4 regions of the Lentzea flaviverrucosa genome follow, and region 2 is predicted to be linked to each of the others. Evidence: riboswitches for the same ligand, from Rfam matches in the RefSeq annotation. Region 2 holds a riboswitch; each other region holds the start of a gene.
The links. A riboswitch is a leader RNA that binds a small molecule or an ion and turns the genes downstream of it on or off. The one in region 2 is predicted to bind cobalamin.

Region 1: another riboswitch for cobalamin. It lies ahead of cobN (cobaltochelatase subunit CobN); the one in region 2 lies ahead of DFR72_RS22055 (putative cobaltochelatase).
Region 3: another riboswitch for cobalamin. It lies ahead of DFR72_RS33445 (CbtB domain-containing protein); the one in region 2 lies ahead of DFR72_RS22055 (putative cobaltochelatase).
Region 4: another riboswitch for cobalamin. It lies ahead of DFR72_RS47200 (ribonucleoside-diphosphate reductase subunit alpha); the one in region 2 lies ahead of DFR72_RS22055 (putative cobaltochelatase).

The regions. Positions count from the first base shown of each region.
Region 1 is NZ_QQAU01000019.1:168,050-172,915, reverse strand. It holds gene cobN (cobaltochelatase subunit CobN) at 1-2,914, opposite strand, end outside; cobalamin riboswitch at 2,950-3,084, opposite strand; gene DFR72_RS40975 (hypothetical protein) at 3,093-4,205, shown strand; gene DFR72_RS40970 (precorrin-8X methylmutase) at 4,202-4,822, shown strand; gene DFR72_RS40965 (precorrin-2 C(20)-methyltransferase) at 4,819-4,866, shown strand, end outside.
Region 2 is NZ_QQAU01000006.1:482,344-487,209, forward strand. It holds gene DFR72_RS22055 (putative cobaltochelatase) at 1-1,587, opposite strand, end outside; cobalamin riboswitch at 1,627-1,753, opposite strand; gene DFR72_RS22060 (threonine aldolase family protein) at 1,954-2,913, opposite strand; gene DFR72_RS22065 (cytochrome P450 family protein) at 2,936-3,997, opposite strand; gene DFR72_RS22070 (8-amino-7-oxononanoate synthase) at 4,041-4,866, shown strand, end outside.
Region 3 is NZ_QQAU01000013.1:213,133-217,998, forward strand. It holds gene DFR72_RS33430 (phosphoribosyl-ATP diphosphatase) at 1-261, opposite strand, end outside; gene DFR72_RS33435 (RNA-guided endonuclease InsQ/TnpB family protein) at 386-1,591, opposite strand; gene DFR72_RS33440 ((2Fe-2S)-binding protein) at 1,675-2,325, shown strand; cobalamin riboswitch at 2,374-2,548, shown strand; gene DFR72_RS33445 (CbtB domain-containing protein) at 2,582-2,770, shown strand; gene DFR72_RS33450 (CbtA family protein) at 2,792-3,550, shown strand; gene DFR72_RS33455 (HAD family hydrolase) at 3,594-4,250, opposite strand; gene metH (methionine synthase) at 4,243-4,866, opposite strand, start outside.
Region 4 is NZ_QQAU01000012.1:130,935-135,800, forward strand. It holds gene DFR72_RS31595 (LysR family transcriptional regulator ArgP) at 1-25, opposite strand, end outside; gene DFR72_RS31600 (LysE/ArgO family amino acid transporter) at 125-673, shown strand; cobalamin riboswitch at 871-1,082, shown strand; gene DFR72_RS47200 (ribonucleoside-diphosphate reductase subunit alpha) at 1,190-4,681, shown strand; gene DFR72_RS31610 (ribonucleotide-diphosphate reductase subunit beta) at 4,735-4,866, shown strand, end outside.

The DNA of each region.
Region 1 (4,866 bases), on a different contig from region 2:
AGTTGCGGCTGTCGATCAACGGCAGCACGCCCGCGCCGTACGCACCCGGCTTGGAACCGAAGACGCGCAACGTGGCCCGGCGCTGGTCGCCGTGCTCCTCCAGGTCCTTGAGCATGTGCGCCCGCACGAAGTTGTGCTCCGCGGGCTCGTCCAGCGCGGCCACCAGCTGCACGGCATCGTCCAACATGGACACGACGTGCGGGAAGGCGTCGCGGAAGAAGCCGGAGATCCGGACCGTGACGTCGATGCGCGGCCGGTCCAGCTCCTGCAACGGGATCACTTCGAGACCGGTGACGCGGCGCGACTGGTCGTCCCACACCGGCCGGACGCCGAGCAGCGAGAACACCTCGGCGATGTCGTCGCCGGCGGTGCGCATCGCGGACGTGCCCCAGACCGACAGGCCCACCGACGGCGGCCACTCACCGTCGTTCTCGGTGCGGTAGCGCTCCAGCAGCGAGTCGGCCATCGCCTGGCCGGTCTCCCACGCCAGGCGCGACGGGATGGCCTTCGGGTCGACCGAGTAGAAGTTGCGGCCGGTCGGCAGCACGTTCACCAGGCCGCGCAACGGAGAACCGGACGGGCCGGCCGGGATGTAGCCGCCGTCCAGCGCGTGCAGGACGTTCGTCATCTCGTCCGTGGTGCGCGCGAGCCGGGGCACGACCTCGTCCGCCGCGAACTCCAGGATCCTCCGCACGTCCTCGGACTCGTGCAGACCCGCTGCGGCGGAACGGTCCCAGCCCGCGTCCTCCATCGCCTGGACGAGCACGCGAGCCTGCTCCTCCACCACGTCGACGTCTTCACGGCCCGTGGTCGTGAGCCCGAGGGCCTCGCGCAGGCCGGGCAGCGCGGCGACCTGACCGCCCCACATCTGCCGCGCCTGCAACATCGCCAGCACGAGGTTGACGCGGACGGAGCCCGTGGGAGCCTCACCGAGGATGTGCAGGCCGTCGCGGATCTGGACGTCCTTGACCTCGCACAGCCAGCCGTCGACGTGCAGGATGAACTCGTCGAACTCCGCGTCGTGGGGCCGGTCGTCGAGTCCCAGGTCGTGGTCGAGCTTCGCGGCCTTGATCAGCGTCCAGATCTGCGCGCGGATCGCCGGCACCTTGGCCGGGTCCATCGCGGAGATGTTCCCGTACTCGTCGAGCAGCTGCTCCAGGCGCGCGATGTCGCCGTAGCTGTCGGCGCGGGCCATCGGCGGCACGAGGTGGTCGACCAGCGTGGCGTGCGCACGCCGCTTCGCCTGCGTGCCCTCGCCGGGGTCGTTGACGAGGAACGGGTAGATCAGCGGCAGGTCGCCGAGCGCCGCGTCCGTGCCGCAGGACGCCGACATGCCGACCGTCTTGCCCGGCAACCACTCCAGGTTGCCGTGCTTGCCGACGTGCACGACGGCGTCGGCGCCGAAGTTCGACTCGATCCACCGGTACGCCGCGAGGTAGTGGTGCGACGGCGGCAGATCGGGGTCGTGGTAGATCGCGATCGGGTTCTCGCCGAACCCGCGCGGCGGCTGGACGATCACCGCGACGTTGCCGGACCGCAGCGCGGCCAGCACGATCTCGCCGTCCTTCGACTTCGAGAAGTCGACGAACAACGAGCCCGGCGCCTCACCCCAGTGCTCGCGCATCGACTCGCGGAACTCGTCGGGCAGCGTCTCGTGGAACTCGCGGTAGTCGGCCGCCGCGATGCGGATCGGGTTGCTCTCGAACTGCTCCTGCGTCAGCCAGTCGGCGTCCTGGCCACCGGCGGCGATCAGCGCGTGGATCAGCTTGTCGCCGTCGAGCTCCTGGACGCCCGGCAGCTCGTCGCCGATGTCGTAACCGTGCTCCTGCATGGCCTTCAGCAGCCGGACGGTCGACGCGGGCGTGTCGAGCCCGACCGCGTTGCCGATGCGGGAGTGCTTCGTCGGGTACGCCGACAGCATCACGACGACCTTGCGTTCCGCGACCGGGATGTGGCGCAGACGGCCGTGCCGGACCGCGATGCCCGCGACGCGCAGCGCCCGTTCCGGGTCGGCGACGTAGACCGTGAGGCCGTCGGCGTCGATCTCCTTGAAGGAGAACGGAACCGTGATGATCCGGCCGTCGAACTCGGGGATCGCGACCTGGGTCGCGGTGTCCAAAGGAGACAGTCCGTCGTCGTTGGAGTCCCAGGACTCGCGGCTCGACGTGAGGCACAGGCCCTGCAGGATCGGCACGTCGAGCGCGGCCAGCGCGCCGACGTCCCACGCTTCGTCGTCGCCACCGGCGGACGCCTTGGCGGGGTTCGTGCCACCGGCCGCGAGCACCGTCACGACCAGCGCGTCGGCCTCGCGCAGCGTGTCGAGCAGCTCGGGTTCGGCGGTGCGCAGCGAGGAGCAGTACACCGGCAGCGGCCTGCCGCCCTTGGCCTCGATCGCGTCGCACAGGGCGTGCACGAAGGCCGTGTTCCCGGCGACGTGGTGCGCGCGGTAGTAGAGCACCGCGACCGTCGGGCCCTCCTCCGGCCGGGTCTCCCGTTCCAGCACACCCCACGAGGGAGTGGCGGCGGGTGCCTCGAAGCCGTGGCCGGTCAGCAGCACGGTGTCGGACAGGAACTTGTGCAGCTCGGTGAGGTTCGCCGGGCCGCCGTGCGCGAGGTAGAGGTGCGCCTCCGCGCAGACGCCACCGGGCACCGTGGAGAGCTCCATCAGCGCCGCGTCGGGCTGCTGCTCACCGCCGAGCACCACCACGGGCAGGCCCCCGGCCAGCAGCCAGTCGAGGCCCTCCTCCCACATCCGGCGGCCGCCGAGGATGCGCACGAGGACGAGGTCGGCGCCGTCCACCAGTGCGGGCAGGTCGTCGACGGTGAGCCGGGCGGGGTTGCCGAGCCGGTAGTCGGCACCGCTCGCACGCGCCGACAGCAGGTCGGTGTCGGAAGTCGACAGCAGCAGGATCACGCAGGCTCCATCCCTCGTGGGGTCCTCGCCCCAAAGTGCGGGTGACTGGCGAAGCGGAGTTCCTGACTCCCAGCGGTGTTCGCTGGTCACAGTGGCGGGACCGCGCCGGATTCACACCGGCTTCCTCCTGCGCTTCGTCGTTCGGGCTCACCCTAACCGGCGGGTTACAGTCCGACCTATGCGTAGTCACCCGGACGCCTGCCCCGGCGCCGTCGAGCTGCACGCCGCGGCCGACGGCGGGCTGGCGCGCATCCGGGTGCCCGGCGGCACTCTTTCCGCTGCTCAGTGGGACGTGGTCCGGCTCGCCGCCGCCGAACTGGGCAACGGCTCGATCGAGCTGACCTCGCGCGCGAACCTCCAGATCAGAGGGCTCGCGGACGGCGTGGAGCTGGGTGAGCGGTTGCGTGCGGCGGGCCTGCTGCCCTCCTGGTCGCACGAGCGCATCCGCAACATCATCGCGGCGCCCCTGGACGACAACCAGGACCTGGTCGACGCGCTGGACACAGCCCTGTGCGCGGACCCCGAGCTGGCCTCGCTACCAGGGCGTTTCCTGGTCACGGTCGGCGCTTCGGTGAGCGGGCTGGGCGGCGACCTCGGCCTCGTCGGCGATGTGCTCCTGCTCTCCGGTACCGATACAGGAGTCCGCGTGTCCGACCCGGTGGACGCCGTGGTGACCGCCGCCCGCCTGTTCCAGTCGATGCGCGGACCCGCCTGGCGCCTGTCCGAAGTGGACGGCGGTGTGCGAAAGATCACCGCGCACTTCGGCGTCTCGTCCGGTGCCGCGTTCACCCCCGTTGTGACGCCTGTCGCACCTTCACCTTTGACGCCAGGTGTTCCGCTGGGCCGGTTGGACGCCTCCCAGCTCCCCGGCGTCGCGCTCCGCCTGACGCCGTGGCGCGGTCTGGTCGTGCCCGCCGGCACCGACGTCACCGGCCTGATCACCGACCCCGCCTCCCCCTGGCACGGCGTCAGCGCCTGCACCGGCCGTCCCGGCTGCGCGAAGTCGCTCTCCGACGTGCGGGCCGATGTGCGCGCTTGGGTCGATGGTCATGCTTGGGTCGATGCGCCCGCACAGGCCCATGCGCCCGCACGGAACGATTCGCCCGCACGGACCGATGCGCCGCACCACACACACGCGCCAGGCCGGGTACCCCCAATTTCAATTCTAGGGAGCAGGTCCGACAGGCCCGGCGCGGTGCACTGGTCGGGCTGTGCCCGCCGGTGCGGTCGTCCCGCCGGCGATGTGATCGAGTTCGTCGCGACCGGCGACGGCTACGAGGAGATCAGGTGACGCAGTACATCCGGGACGGCGCGGAGATCTACCGCCAGTCCTTCGCCACCATCCGCGCGGAGTCGGACCTCACCAGGTTCCCCGGCGACGTCGCGAAAGTCGTCGTCCGCATGATCCACGCGTGCGGCATGACCGACTTGCCGGACGACGTCGCGTTCTCCCCGAACGTCGTGCGCGACGCCCGCGCGGCGTTGCGTGCGGGCGCTCCGATCCTGTGCGACGCCAACATGGTCGCGTCCGGCGTGACCCGCCGCCGGTTGCCGAAGGACAACGAGGTCCTGTGCTACCTCCAGGATCCGCGCACTCCCGCGCGGGCGCAGGAGATCGGCAACACCCGCAGCGCCGCGGCTCTGGAGTTGCTCGCCGACCGGTTCGACGGCGCGGTGATCGCGATCGGCAACGCCCCCACGGCGTTGTTCCACCTCCTCGACCTGATCGCCGCCGGAGCACCGCGGCCCGCCGCCGTTCTCGGCATCCCGGTCGGGTTCATCGGGGCGGCGGAGTCCAAGGAAGCTTTGGCCGCAACGGATCTGGAGCTCCTGGTGGTGCGCGGCCGGCGCGGCGGCAGTGCCATGACGGCGGCGGCTATCAACGCGATTGCGAGCGAAGAGGAATGACGGGCAAGCTCTACGGCGTCGGCCTGGGTCCCGGCGACCCGGAA
Region 2 (4,866 bases):
CCGGCCTCCGGTGCGCATCTTCTTGAGCCTGGTGGCAGCCGCGTCCACCGAGGTCGTCGGTGGCAACGCGACCTCGGCGGTCTGCCCGCGGAACGTCACCACGCCTACCTTGTCCCTGCGCTGGTAAGCGTCGCGCAGCAACGAGATCACCGCGCCGCTGACGGCCGACATCCGCTTCTGCGCGGCCATCGAGCCGGAAGCGTCGACGACGAACAGGACGAGGTTCGACTCCTTGCCCTCCCTGACCGCCTTGCGCAGGTCGGTGGCGGTGAGCAGCAGTCCGGGCCCACTGCGGCCACGCGCTGCCTGGTGCGGTGCCGCGTTCGTCAGGGTGTCGACCAGATGCAGCCCGTTACCGTCCACTTTGGACGAACGGACGATCCTGCCGGTGCGGGCGCGGGCGCGGGAACGCTTGCCTGGCGCGCCTTCGCCGACTCCGGGGACCTCCAGCAGCCGCGCCTTGAACGCGGGCGCGGGCTCCGGCGCCGGACGGTCCTGAGGCGCGTTCCCGTTGCCCTTGGGGCCTTCCTGCGGCTCGGGCAGCTCGCCGCCGCCGGGGCCGTCGTCGTCCGGGCCCTCCGGCGGCTCCTCCGCGTGTTCGGCCGCCTGGCGCATCGCGTCCTCGAGCTGCTGCTCCTCGATGCCGGGCTCGTCGAACGGGTCGCGGCGGCGCCGGTGCGGCAACGCGAGCCGGACCGCGGTCTCGACGTCCGTCTCCTCGACCTCGGTGGCGCCGCGCCACGCCGCGTGGGCGGTGGCGGCACGGGCGACGACGAGGTCCGCGCGCATGCCGTCGACCTCGAAAGCGGCGCAGACGGCGGCGATCCGGCGCAGCTCACCGTCCGGAAGGGACACCCGCTTCAGGTTGGCGCGCGCGTCGGTGATCTTCTGCTTGAGCTCGGCGTCCTGCCCGGCCCACTTCGCCGCGAACGTGACGGGGTCGGCCTCGTAGGCGAGCCGCCGCCGGATGACCTCGGTGCGCACGGCGACGTCCCGCGCGGCCTTCACCGCCACGGTCAGCCCGAACCGGTCGAGCAGCTGCGGCCGCAGCTCGCCCTCCTCGGGGTTCATCGTGCCGACCAGCAGGAACTGCGACGGGTGCGAGACCGAGACGCCCTCGCGCTCGACGTGCGCGCGGCCCATGGCGGCGGCGTCGAGCAACAGGTCGACCAGGTGGTCGTGCAGCAGGTTGACCTCGTCGACGTAGAGCACGCCGCGGTGCGCCGCGGCCAGCAGGCCGGGCTGGAACGCCCGCACGCCCTCGGTCAGCGCCTTCTCCAGGTCGAGCGACCCGACCAGCCGGTCCTCGGTGGCGCCGACGGGCAGTTCCACGAGCCGGGCGGGACGCCGTTCGACGTCCTCGTGCGGTGCGTCGGGGCAGTCGGTGGTGCCGGGCGCGCAGCCGAAGCGGCAGCCCCGGGACACGTCGAGGTCGGGCAGCAGCGCGGCGAGGGCACGCACGATGGTCGACTTCGCCGTGCCCTTCTCGCCGCGGACGAGAACGCCGCCGATGCCGGGGTGCACGGCGTTCAGCAGCAGGGCAAGGCGGAGGTCTTCATGTCCGACGACAGCCGAAAAGGGGTACATGCTCGGCGAAGTCCTTCCTCGGGTGTCCACGCCCGCGGTAGGTGGTCGAAGAGGGGGACGAGTTCCTGACTCCCGGTTCTCTCGCTACCGGTCACAGTCGCGGGACGGCGCCGGATTCACACCGGCTTCCTCGCACTCCCCTCACAGCCCCGGCATCGTCGCATTTCGCACGGCCAGGTCCAACAGCCAGGTGAGCGACGTCGCCCTAGGCCTGTCCTGTAAGTCCGTTCGATGAGAGTCACGGTCGAGAGTCACGGAGGCGGTGCCGCCGCTATGCCCTCATACCGGGCGTATTCGGGCGTTGCGGCGGTACCGCCTCCGTGGCCCTCGGCCGCGACTGTCGCGGACGAGACTTGCAGGACAGGCCTAGATCAGACTCTGGAACTCCGCCCAGGCCTCCGCGACCTCGTCCGCCGTCCACTCCAGGGCGGGCTCGGCGATGGTGATCTCGTTCTTCGCGAGCGTCCCGTCCCGCCAGAAGTTGCCGAGGAACTGGCCGCTCACCTCGGTCAGCCGCTGCGGGTCGCCGGGCAGGTGCAGCGCGAACTGGTGGGTGTGCGGCTCGGGCAGCCCCATGGCGGACGCCACGACCTTGGCGTGCTCGACGTACGTGCCGAGCTTCGGCAGCACGGTGTCCAGGCCGTGCAACGCGGACAGCGCCGCCGGCCACTGCTGGAACAGCATGCCGCCGTACCGGTGCCGCCACACCCGTGCCTGGTCGACGAAGTCCTGGGTGCCGGCGAGCGCCGCGCCGGAGACGCCTTCGAGGGACTTGTAGAACGACACGTAGACCGAGTCGAACAGGCCCGCGATCTCCGGCAGCGGCTTGCCCAGGCCGAAGGTGCTCTCCCACAGCCGCGCGCCGTCGAGGTGCACGACCGCGTCCCGCTCGCGGGCGGCGTCGACGAGCGAGGTCAGCTCGTCCCAGGTCGGCAGGACGAACCCGGCCTCGCGGTCCGGCACCTCCAGCTGCAGCGTCCCGTACGGCTCCGGGCAGGTCGCGACCTGGGAGTTCGGCACCTTGATCGGGCGCAGGCCGGACAGCACGGTGAGCGCGTCGTCCTCGTGGTTGAGCTGGTGGGCCTGCGGATGCATCGCCACGATCGGGTTGTGCGTGCGGTCCGCCCAGCACTTGAGGGCGATCTGCTGCGCCATGGTCCCGGTCGGCACGAACAGCGCGGCCTCGGTGCCCAGGAGCTGCGCGACCCGCGTCTCCAGCGCGCCCACCGGCCCGCCGTCGCCGTAGCGGTCGGGGTCGACGTCCGGCACCGGGCCGAGCCTCTCCAGGAGCGTCTTCTTGCGGGTTCCGGAGAGCTGTCGATTCATCACCCGGGCATCAAACCTCAGGTCAGCGGGTCACTGCCACCGACTTCGGCGCGCGGAACGACAGCAGGTTCAGCCACTCCGGCTCCGGCCCTGCCAGGCGCAACGACGGCTCGTGCTCGGCGACGGTCCGCAACGTCACGGCGGCCTCCAACCGGGCCAGCCCCGCCCCGAGGCAGAAGTGCCTGCCATAGCCGAACGCGAGGTGCCGGGGGTCGGTTTCCTTGCCGCTCAACAACAACACGAGCTCCGCACCGGCAGGCACGCGCACACCGGACAGCACGACCTCCCGCGCGGTCAGCCGCCGCCACGTCACCACGGGCGTCTCGGTCCGCAGCACGTCCTCGACGAACGACTCGGCCACGCCGGGTTCGGGCAGTCGCGCCCACAGCGAGCGGTCCTGCAACGCGCGGCGCAACGCCGTGGACAACAGCTGGGTCGTCGTCTCCTGGCCCGCGATCAGCAGGAAGTAGCAGAGACCGGCGGAGTCCTCAGCGGACACCCCGGCGTCGGCCAGCGCGCAGAACAGCTCGCCGTCGCGGGCGTGGTAGCGCTTGACCAGCCACTGGTGGAAGTCGCCGACGTCGTCGACCAGCTCCATCTGCCGTTCGCGGGTGATGTCGCCCCAGAAGAACTCCAGCGAACCGGTGCTCCAGCGCTTCAGCGTCGGGATGTCGACGTTCGGCAGCCCCAGCAGGTCCATCAGCACGATCGCGGGCAGGTCCCACGCGAGCGAGCGCACGAGATCCGCGCCACCCAGGCGTTCCGAAACCAGGGACCGGATGCGAGGCTCCGCAGCGGCGACGCGCGCCGGTGTGAAGAACGAGGCCACGAGCCGCCGCAGGTCGGCGTGCGACGAGGACCCGTTGTTCGCGAGCGTCGGCGGCAACGAGAAACGGGCCCTCACCAGGGCGCGCAGGGCGGCCGGAGCCACCGGGGTGACGGCGGTCAGCGCGTTGTCGGGCAGGAAGGTGACCGGATCGGCCAGCACGGCGCGCACGTCGTCGTAGGCCGACACCACCCAGCGTCCGCCGAGGAACTGCACCGGCGAGGTGAGTTCGGCGCGCGTGAAGGTGAACAGGTCCACGAGCGGCACGCTAGCGGGCGGATGGGAGACTCGGTCGGTGACCGTGAGCACAACTGAGGCGAGTTCCAGCGGTGGTGAGTCGACGCTCGACTGGATCGACACCCGCTCCGAAGCGCGGGCCAAGGCCGGTCTGAGCCGGCGACTGCGGCCGCGCACGTCGGACTCGACGGACCTCGACCTCGCGAGCAACGACTACCTGGGCCTCGCCAAGGACAAGCGCGTCGCGGGTGCAGCGGCCGCCGCCACGCTGAAGTGGGGCTCGGGCTCGACGGGATCGCGCCTGGTCACGGGCTCGACGGAGCTGCACGCGGAGTTGGAGTTCGAGCTCGCGAACTTCTGCGGCTCGCAGTCTGCGCTCGTGTTCAGCAGCGGGTACATGGCGAACCTCGCCGCGGTCACGGCGCTGACGGGCCCCGGTACGGCCATCGTCGCCGACCAGCACATCCACGCCTCGCTGATCGACGGCACGCGCCTGTCCAAGGCCGACGTCGTCGTCGCGGACCACTGCGACGTCGGCAAGGTCCGGCACGCGCTGGAGACCCGCGGCAAGCGGCGCGCGATCGTCGTCACGGACTCGGTGTTCAGCGTCGACGGCGACATCGCCCCGCTGAACGAACTGCACGAGGCCTGCCGTGCGACCGGTGCCGCGCTGGTCGTCGACGACGCGCACGGCCTCGGTGTCGTCGGGCCCGGTGGCCGCGGCGCGGTCGCCGAGGCGGGCATCGTCAAGGCACCGGACGTGATCACCACGCTGACGCTGAGCAAGTCGCTGGGTGCGCAGGGCGGTGCGGTCCTCGGCCCGAGCCGGGTGATCAGGCACCTGATCGACACCGCGCGACCGTTCATCTTCGACACCGGTCTCGCGCCGA
Region 3 (4,866 bases), on a different contig from region 2:
GAGGTACTTGTAGACGTCTTCGAGCGTGAGGCCACGGCCCAGCATGAGCACCTGGAGGCGGTAGAGCAGCTGCGAGATCTCCTCGGAGAGCTTCTCGTCGGACTCGTACTCGGCGGCGATCCAGACTTCGCCCGCCTCCTCCAGGACCTTCTTCCCCTGCGCATGGACCCCGGCCTCGAGCGCAGCGACGGTGCCGGAACCCTCCGGCTTGGTGGCGGCTCGTTCGGTCAGTTCAGCGAACAGGGAATCGAAGGTCTTCACGGCACGACATCCTCCCATCCCGGCGACCCCCGTCCACACCGCGGTCGCATCTGTCCCAGGCCATGGACTTGACTTTCTCCTCACCCGCGGGTGAGGAGCCCCGTCCGACTCATGTCGGACGCCATCAGGCGCGCCTCACGACGCGGGGTTCCTGCTTCACAGCTGACAGCGGAAGGGCGAACCCTCGCCGTCTCACGTCAGCTCCACAGGCATCGCCCGTGACTTGCCGGGCTACGGCTCGACCAGCCGCAAGGATGTTCTTCGCCGCGTTGAGGTCCCGGTCGTGCCGAGTGCGACAGTTCGGACACGTCCAGTGTCGAACGGACAGACTGAGCTCAGCCAGCAGATGTCCGCAGGCTGAGCACGTCTTGCTGCTGGGACACCAGCGATCGGCGATCAGGAGTGTCCGTCCGGCGCGATGCGCCGTGTACTGCAGCATCGCCCGGAACTCGCCCCACGCCACGTCACTGATCGCGCGCGCCATCCGCCGGTTTCGAATCATGTTCGCAACCGCGAGATCCTCAATCGCGATGACATCAGCACCTCGGACGAGGCGAGTACTGGTGCGATGCAGGAAATCGCGGCGAGCATTGCAGACCTTGCGGTGCGCGGCAGCAACTCTTCGCTTGGCTTTCACGCGGTTGTTGGAGCCACGTTGCGCACGAGCCAGACGCCGCTGGTAGCGGGCGAGGTTGTGCGCCTTGCGTTCCAGATACCGAGGATTGGCGATCCGTTGGCCGTCGCTCGTGACGACGAAGTCCTTCACGCCGAGATCCAGACCGACGGCGTGGCCGGTAGCAGGCAGCGGCACAGGGTCGCTGATGTCGACTGTGAACGTGACGTACCAGCGGTGGTCAGGCCCTCGCGCGACGACGACCATGCTGGGCTCAAGCGTGGCCAGATTCACCTGATCGAACGACCACACGAAGTGCATCGGTCCCGTGGTCTTGGCCAGATGCAGCTGACCGTCACGCATGCGGAACGCCGAGCGGGTGAAGTGCGCCGACTGCCGGCCCGTCCGCGACTTGAAGCGCGGGAACCGCGCGTGTCCGGCGAAGAAGTTCCGGTACGCGGTGTACTGGTGACGCAGCGTCTGCTGCAGAGGCACACAGGACACTTCGGACAAGAAGGCCAGGTCGTCGGTGCGCTTCCAGGCAGTGAGGGCGGCGTCGGTCTCCCGGTACGAGGTGGTCTTGCCCTCGGTGCGGTAGCGGTGCGACCGCTCGGCAAGAGTCTTGTTCCACACCAGTCGCACGCACCCGAAAGTACGGTTCAGCATCGCGATCTGGTCTGGGTCCGGATAGGCCCGGCAGCGGTAGGCCGTCCTCACGATCTCAAGCTAGCCGACCAGTCCGCCTCCTGATCGGGGCTTCTGTGCCTGGCGAAGTGATTCCACTCGGTAGCGTGAACTTCGTGTCTGAGTTCGCCGAGGTACTCGAAGCGCTGCGCCGCGTGCGCGGGATCAACCCGTTCTTCGCCCTCGACGTGGGCAGGCCCGACGATTCCTGGCTGCCGGGAACGGCACTTCTGGAGGGCCCGGCGCTCAAGACCACGATCGACGCCATCGCCGACCGGTACAAAGCCGACGAACCGCGCGTGGCGGCGAGCCTGTTCTTCCTCAGCTACACGGCACGGCTGCTCAGCCCGCTTACCGCCGCGAACATCCCCATCGACGTGCGCCCGGAGAACCTGTGGTGGCAGCACCACCCCGCGAACGGCCTGAGCGTCCGCATCGACCAGCCGCGACTGGGCCCGCAGGCCGCGGAGGCGCTCGAACCGGTGGTGGAAGCGATCCAGCAGGTCACGCCGGTGGCGCGCGGATTGTTGTGGGGCAATGCGATGTCGAACATCGCGGGCGCGCTGAAAATGGTTGTGCGCGCACGCATGCTCACGGAGGAGGAAGCGGAAGAACGGGGCGAACGGCTCATGAGCGCGCCGCCGTTCGAACAGGCGGGAGAATTCCTGAGTTTTCCCGGCGAGGTCACTTTCCGGCGCAGGAGCTGCTGTCTCTACTACCGCGTCGCCGCAGGTGGGAAGTGTGGTGACTGTCCACTCGTGAAGTGAGCAACGCAACAACTCTTATGGCCGGTTGTGCTCGACGAGCCGATCAACTTACGGTGCACGCGCCGCAGTGACGGGAAGCCGGTGAGAATCCGGCGCGGTCCTCGCCACTGTGACCGGGAAGCGATCCCCGCCGAGCACGTCACTGGTCCCCTCCGGGACTGGGAAGACGCGGGGGCAGCGTTGATCCGGGAGTCAGGAGACCGGCTGCGGCGCCGCAAGGAGAGTTGACCTTCCACGAGGTATGGAGGAGCCCGTCATGACGAGCCCCGCTGCAAGCCTGTCCGCCGTCCGCGTGCCCAAATGGGCCTTCGCCGTCTCAGTGCTCGGCCTGATCGTGACCTACCTGGTCCTGCAGGAGAACGGCCTCGCGCTCGGCGCGAGTTCCGGGTTGCTGCACGAGTTCTTCCACGACGGCCGCCACGCCCTCGGCGTCCCCTGCCACTGATCAGACCCACTGATCAAGCAGATGACGACGACGTACAAGTCCCTCGCGCTGCGCGGAGTCGCGGCCGGCGGTATCGCCGGTGTCGCGTCCGCGCTGGTGCAGCTCCTGGTGACCGAGATCCCGATTCGTGCCGCGCTCGCGGTCGAGGAGGCCCGGGCACCCGCCGGTGAGGAAGCCGGCCATTCGCACGGTGGCGAGGAAGAGCTCGTCAGCCGCGGCACCCAGATCGTGGGCGGCATGCTCGGCGTGGTGATCGTCGGCATCGCGGTGGGCCTGGTGTTCGCCACGGCCTACGCGCTGTCGAAGCGCTGGTTCACCGGCAGCACGCCGTTCAGCCGCAGCTTCGCGTTCGGTGCCGCGGTGTTCGGTGCCGTGGCGCTGCTGCCGTGGCTCAAGTACCCGGCCAACCCGCCCGCCGTGGGCGACCCGGAGACGGTGAACTACCGGACCGCGCTCTACCTCGGTGTGGTGGTGGCCGGTCTGGTGATCGTGTGGGCCGCCAGCTGGCTCGCCGAGCAGCTGCGCGCTCAGTCGCAGCCGGTGCGGACGACGGCCGTGCTCCTCGCGGTGGCCGCGGCCGCCGCGGTGGTGCTGCTGGCGTTCCCCGCGCCTCCGGACACGATCCCCGCGGACATGCCGGTGAACGTGCTGTGGCAGTTCCGCCTCAGCTCGCTCGCCCAGCTCGCCACGCTCTACGTCGGCATCGGCGTGGTGTTCGGCCTGCTGATCGATCCGGCCACGCGGAGGGTCAAGGCCTCCGAAAAGGCCGCAGTCGCGTGACGGTGCGCGGTGGTCGCGACCAGCGGCCACCCCGCACCACCGGCTAGAGGGCCTTCAGCACGTCGACGTCCACGCCCACGAGCGAGTCGCGGAAGATCCGCCGCTCCCCCGCCTCGACCTCGACGTCGCACGGCACGACCAGCACGGTGCACCCGGCGGCGACGGCCGCGGCCACCCCGGTCGGCGAGTCCTCGATCGCGACGCAGCGCACCGGGTCCACGCCCAGCAGCCGGGCCGCCTTCAGGTACGGCTCGGGCAGCGGCTTGTTCAGCCCGTCCACCTCGTCGCCGCACACGGTCACGTCGAACAGGTCCCGTCCGATCGTGTCCAGCGCGACCTCGGTCAGCGAGCGCTCGGTCGACGTCACCAACGCCATCGGCACGCCCGACTCGCGCACGGACCGCAGCGCCTCCTGGGCACCCGGACGCCACGGCAGGCCGGTGCGGAAGACCTCTTCGGTGCGGCGTGAGATCCACGCGGCGCCGTCGGCCATGTCGGCCTCGGTGGGTTCGATGCCGACGTCGGCGAACAGCAGGCGCATGGTGGTGGGCACGTTGCTGCCGACCATGCGCTCACGGGTCTCCAGCGACAGGACGCCGCCGAGCTTCTCCGCGTACTCGTAGAGCGGGATGTCCCACAGCTTCTCGGAGTCCAGCAGCGTGCCGTCCATGTCCCACAGGACAGCCTGCAAGTCAGACATTGAAGTACTTCGCCTCCGGGTGGTGCGCCACGAAGGCGTCGGTGGACTGTTCCGGGTGTAGCTGGAGTTCCTCGGACAGCGTGACCCCGATGCGCGACGGCTCCAGGAGCTCGACGATGCGCGCGCGGTCTTCCATCTCGGGGCAGGCGCCGTAGCCGAACGAGTAACGCGCGCCGCGGTAGCCGAGTTTGAAGTACTCCTCGACGTCGGCCGGGTCTTCGGCGGCGACGGTGCCGCCTGCCGGCCAGACGAGTTCCTCGCGGACCCGCTTGTGCCAGTACTCGGCCAGCGCCTCGGTGAGCTGGACCCCCAGTCCGTGGACTTCCAGGTACTCACGATACGCGTTCTTGGCGAACAGCTCGTTCGCGAAGTCGGCGATCGGCTGGCCCATCGTGACGAGGTGGAACGCGATCACGTCGACCTCGCCGGCGTCGCGAGGACGCCAGAAGTCCGCCAGGCAGAGGCGGCGATCCCTTTTCTGGCGCGGAAAAGTGAACCGGAAGCGTTCAGCGGACCTGGCGGAGGGCTCCTCCAAAATGACCACGTCCTCACCGTCGGAGACGCACGGGAAGTAGCCGTAGACGACCGCGGCGTGGGCAAGAACACCTTCCGTGGC
Region 4 (4,866 bases), on a different contig from region 2:
GCGTGCGCACCAGGTCGAGATCCATCACAGCGACTAATGCTACTTAAGAATCTTTAGCTGGCCTCATCAAGACCGCGTAAATACCGTGGAACTCGTGACTGACCTGCTGCTCGGCTTCGGCACCATGATGACCCTGATCGTCGCGATCGGCGCGCAGAACGCTTTCGTGCTGCGCCAAGGACTTCGCCGGCAGGCGGTCGTGGAGGTCGTCGCCGTGTGCGCGCTTTCGGACGCGATCCTGGTCGCGGTGGGCGTCGCCGGGTTCGGCGTGATCGTGAAGAAGTTCCCGCAGGCCATCACTGTCGCCGCCGTCGTGGGCGGGATCTTCCTGCTGGGATACGGGTTTCTGGCGGCGCGCAGGGCGTTCAGGCCGTCGGCGCTCAACGCGGGAACGGAGACGAGCAGCCGGCCCGTGCTGACGGCGCTCGCGCTGACGTGGCTCAACCCGCACGTGTACCTCGACACGCTGGTGCTGCTCGGCTCGATCGCGGCCGGCCGCTGGCTGTTCGGGGTCGGAGCGGTGACGGCGAGCATCACCTGGTTCGTCGCGCTCGGGTTCGGCGCGCGGCTGCTCAGCCCGTTGTTCGCGAAGCCCCGCGCGTGGCGGGTGCTGGACGGCCTGATCGCCGCCGTGATGATCACTCTCGGGGTGACCCTGATCGCCGGGTCGTGATCATCACCAGCACCGCCGCGACGGCCAGGACACCGCTCGCCACGGGCGCCGCCGTCCCTGCGAAAAGGGACGCCGAGGCGAGCCCCGCGCTGACCAGAGCACCGATGACGACCCGAGGCCGAAGATCATCCACGTTCTCGACCCTAACCCACGACACGCGCATGTTGGGTGGTGATCAAGACCCCACCACCACATGTAGTATCTGCCGCGCTAGTGGTTCACCGACCCGACTCAACCGGGCCGGTGAGGCAAGAGGGAACCCGGTGAAAGTCCGGGACTGCCCCGCAGCGGTGAGTGGGAACGAAAGCCGTCAACGAAGCACTGGGTCGCGAGACCTGGGAAGCGACGGCCGGTAGGCGCCAGAGGTACGCCCACGAGTCCGAAGACCTGCCATTGGTGTGCGCGCAAGCCTGCGCGCACGACACGGTGCCCCGAGGGAGGGCGGCTGTGTGCACCAGTGGTGTCGACCGCTGGTGCGCGCACGCGTTTCCTCGGGCCGATCTCGGAGGAGAGAGCGTGCCCGACCGCCTTTCAGTGGTCATCGACGAAGCCTGCGCCGACCTGCCCCACGCGTCGGCCGAGGCGGTTCTGGCCGAGACCAAGCGGACCCTCTACGACGGCATCACCGACGCCGAGCTCGCACTCGCGCCGATCATGGCCGCCCGCACGATGGTCGAGCACGACCCGGACTACTCCTACGTCAGCGCCCGCCTGCTGCTGGACAAGCTCCGCACCGAGGCCTGCGGAATCCCCCTGTCGCACGCCGAGATGACCGAGCGCTACCCGGAGTACTTCGCGCAGTTCGTCCGCCACGGCATCGAGCTGGGCCAGCTCGACCCGCGTCTGGCCGACTTCGACCTGACCAGGCTCGGTGCGGCGCTCGACGCCTCCCGCGACCTGAACTTCCAGTTCCTGGGCATGCAGACGCTCTACGACCGCTACTTCCTGCACCACGACGACCGCCGCTACGAACTGCCGCAGGCGTTCTTCATGCGCGTCGCGATGGGCCTCGCCCTCGAGGAGGACGACCGGAACGCCCGCGCGATCGAGTTCTACGAGCTGCTGTCGAGCTTCGACTTCATGTGCTCGACGCCGACCCTGTTCAACTCCGGCACCACACGCCCGCAGCTCTCGTCGTGCTTCCTCACCACCGTGGACGACGACCTCGCCGCCATCTTCCACGGCATCAGCAACAACGCGCTGCTCTCCAAGTTCGCCGGCGGTCTCGGCAACGACTGGACCCCGGTGCGCGGCATCGGCGCGCACATCAAGGGCACCAACGGCAAGTCGCAGGGCGTCGTGCCGTTCCTCAAGGTCGCGAACGACACCGCGGTAGCCGTGAATCAGTGCTTCGCACCGGAGACCGGCGTCTACACCGCCGACGGAGCCAAGGCGATCAAGGACATCCGGATCGGCGACCTGGTGCTCGGTGTGAGCGGCAACTACCGCGAGGTCACTGATGTGATGCTCTACGACCAAGCCGACCCGATGGTCGAGGTGAAGGTCAAGCACTCCGTGGAGACGCTGAAAGTCACGACGGGGCACCCGTTCTACGCCATCAAGGGTGTTCCGATGGAACAAGCGAACAGCCGCACCCTCAAGTGGCTGACCGACGACAAGGTCAGGCCGGAGTGGATCGAGGCCGGCAACCTGGAGAAAGGCGACTACGTTGCCCAGGTTGTTCCGAAGGAGATCGTCCCGGTCCACGATCTGACTGACGACGACGCGCGGCTGTACGGGATCCTCTTGGGTGACGGGCATCTGTCGAAGGATGGCTACCAGTGGGGTGTGTCGGGTAACCCCGAGTTGGACGTCCATCTCGATTTCGTACAGCACTACCTCTCCGAACGCGGGATCCACTACTGGGAGAACGGCCGGGAAGAAAGCACGTACCGCCAGATCTGTTGGGCGTCCGGCCGAGGGGTCCGACGCGACTCCACAACCGGCCGCATCCTCGGAGCGGGCGAACCCACCTTGCCGTTCACCTACGGCGATCTGTACGACGAGCACCGTCACAAGCGCATCGCCCGCCGGTTCTCGCACCTCCCGCACGCGCAGACGCGGAACCTGCTCCAAGGACTCCTGGAAACAGACGGCGGGGTCTCCCGCGGCGTCGAGGTCTACTTCACCACGACGTCCCCCGCGCTGGCGGCAGGCATCCGGTACCAGTTGTTGCGCCTGGGCGTGCCGTCCGCAGGGCAGCATCGCGAACGCGAGCAGAACCACACTGGCACTCGCTCCAACGGAACTCAGATCAGCTTCTCCGGCGTGACCAAGACTTTCGACATCCGGGTTCCCGCTGTCCCAGGCATCGCCGAGCTCGTCGGCTGCCGCCCGATCACCAAGCGCAACTGGATCGAGCACGCCGGCATGGTGTTCTCGCGCGTCCGGGACGTGAGGGAGACCGAAGTCGTGCCGACGGTGTTCGACCTCAAGGTCGAGACCGACGAGTCCTACATGACCACGGCCGGTCTCGCTCACAACGGCGGGAAGCGGAAGGGCGCTGTCTGCGCCTACCTGGAGACCTGGCACATCGACGTCGAGGAGTTCCTCGACCTGCGCAAGAACACCGGCGACGAACGCCGCCGCACGCACGACATGAACACCGCGAACTGGGTGCCGGACGAGTTCATCCGCCGCGTGCGCGCGAACGGCCAGTGGACGCTCTTCTCCCCCGACGAGGTGCCGGACCTGCACGACGCGTTCGGCAGCGAGTTCGCCGAGAAGTACCGCGCGTACGAGGAGATGGCCGACAACGGCGAGATCAAGGTCTTCCGCCGGCTTCCCGCCGTCGACCTGTGGCGGCGCATGCTGACCATGCTGTTCGAGACCGGCCACCCGTGGATCACGTTCAAGGACCCGTGCAACCTGCGTTCGCCGCAGCAGCACAGCGGTGTCGTGCACTCGTCCAACCTGTGCACCGAGATCACCCTGAACACCGCCGTCGACGAGGTCGCGGTCTGCAACCTCGGCAGTGTCAACCTCGCGCGGCACGTGACAGAGGACGGCATCGACCACGCGCGGCTCGAGAAGACCGTGCGCACCGCGGTGCGCATGCTCGACAACGTGATCGACGTGAACTACTACACGATCCCGGAAGCCAGGAACTCCAACCTGAAGCACCGGCCCGTGGGCCTGGGGCTGATGGGTTTCCAGGACGCGCTGTTCACGCTCGGCACGCCGATGGCGTCGAAGGAGGCCGTCGAGTTCGCCGACCGCAGCATGGAGGAGATCAGCTACTACGCGATCTCCGCGAGCGCTGAACTGGCGCGGGAACGCGGCGCCTACGCGTCGTTCGAGGGATCTTTGTGGAGCAAGGGGATCCTGCCGATCGACTCGGTCGAGATCCTGGCCGCCACGCGCGCCGGGGGTGAGCTGGAGCAGAACCGCGAGTCCACGATGGACTGGGCGCCGGTCAGGGCGATGGCGCGCGAGGGCATGCGGAACTCGAACGTCATGGCGATCGCGCCGACCGCGACCATCGCGAACATCACCGGGGTGAACCAGTCGATCGAGCCGCTGTACCGCAACCTGTACGTGAAGTCGAACATGTCCGGTGACTTCACCGTGGTCAACCCCGGCCTGGTGCGGGCTCTCGAGCAGCGCGGGCTGTGGGACGAGCAGATGGTCTCGGACCTCAAGCTGCACGACGGCAGCCTCGGCGCGATCGACCGGGTGCCGCCGTACCTGAAGGCCCTGTACGCCACGGCGTTCGAGGTCGACAGCTCGTGGCTGGTCGAGGCCGGTTCACGCAGGCAGAAGTGGATCGACCAGGCGCAGTCGCTGAACCTGTACCTCTCCCAGCCGAGCGGCCGCAAGCTCGACGAGCTCTACCAGCTGGCGTGGCTGCGCGGCCTCAAGACCACGTACTACCTGCGCACGCAGAGCGCGACGCACGTGGAGAAGTCCACCTTGCAGGGCACCGACGGCAAGCTCAACGCCGTCTCCCCCGTCGCCGTCGACCCGAGCTGCTCCATCACCGACCCCGAGTGCGAGGCCTGCCAGTGACCGAGAACCTGATCGAGGCAGGCGCCGCGCGCGTCTCCGTCGACGACAAGGCGATGATCAACTGTCGCGCCGACGTCAACCAGCTGCTGCCGCTGAAGTACCACTGGGCGTGGGAGAAGTACCTGGCCGGCTGCAACAACGCGTGGATGCCGACCGAGGTCTCCATGCAGGCCGACATCATGCTC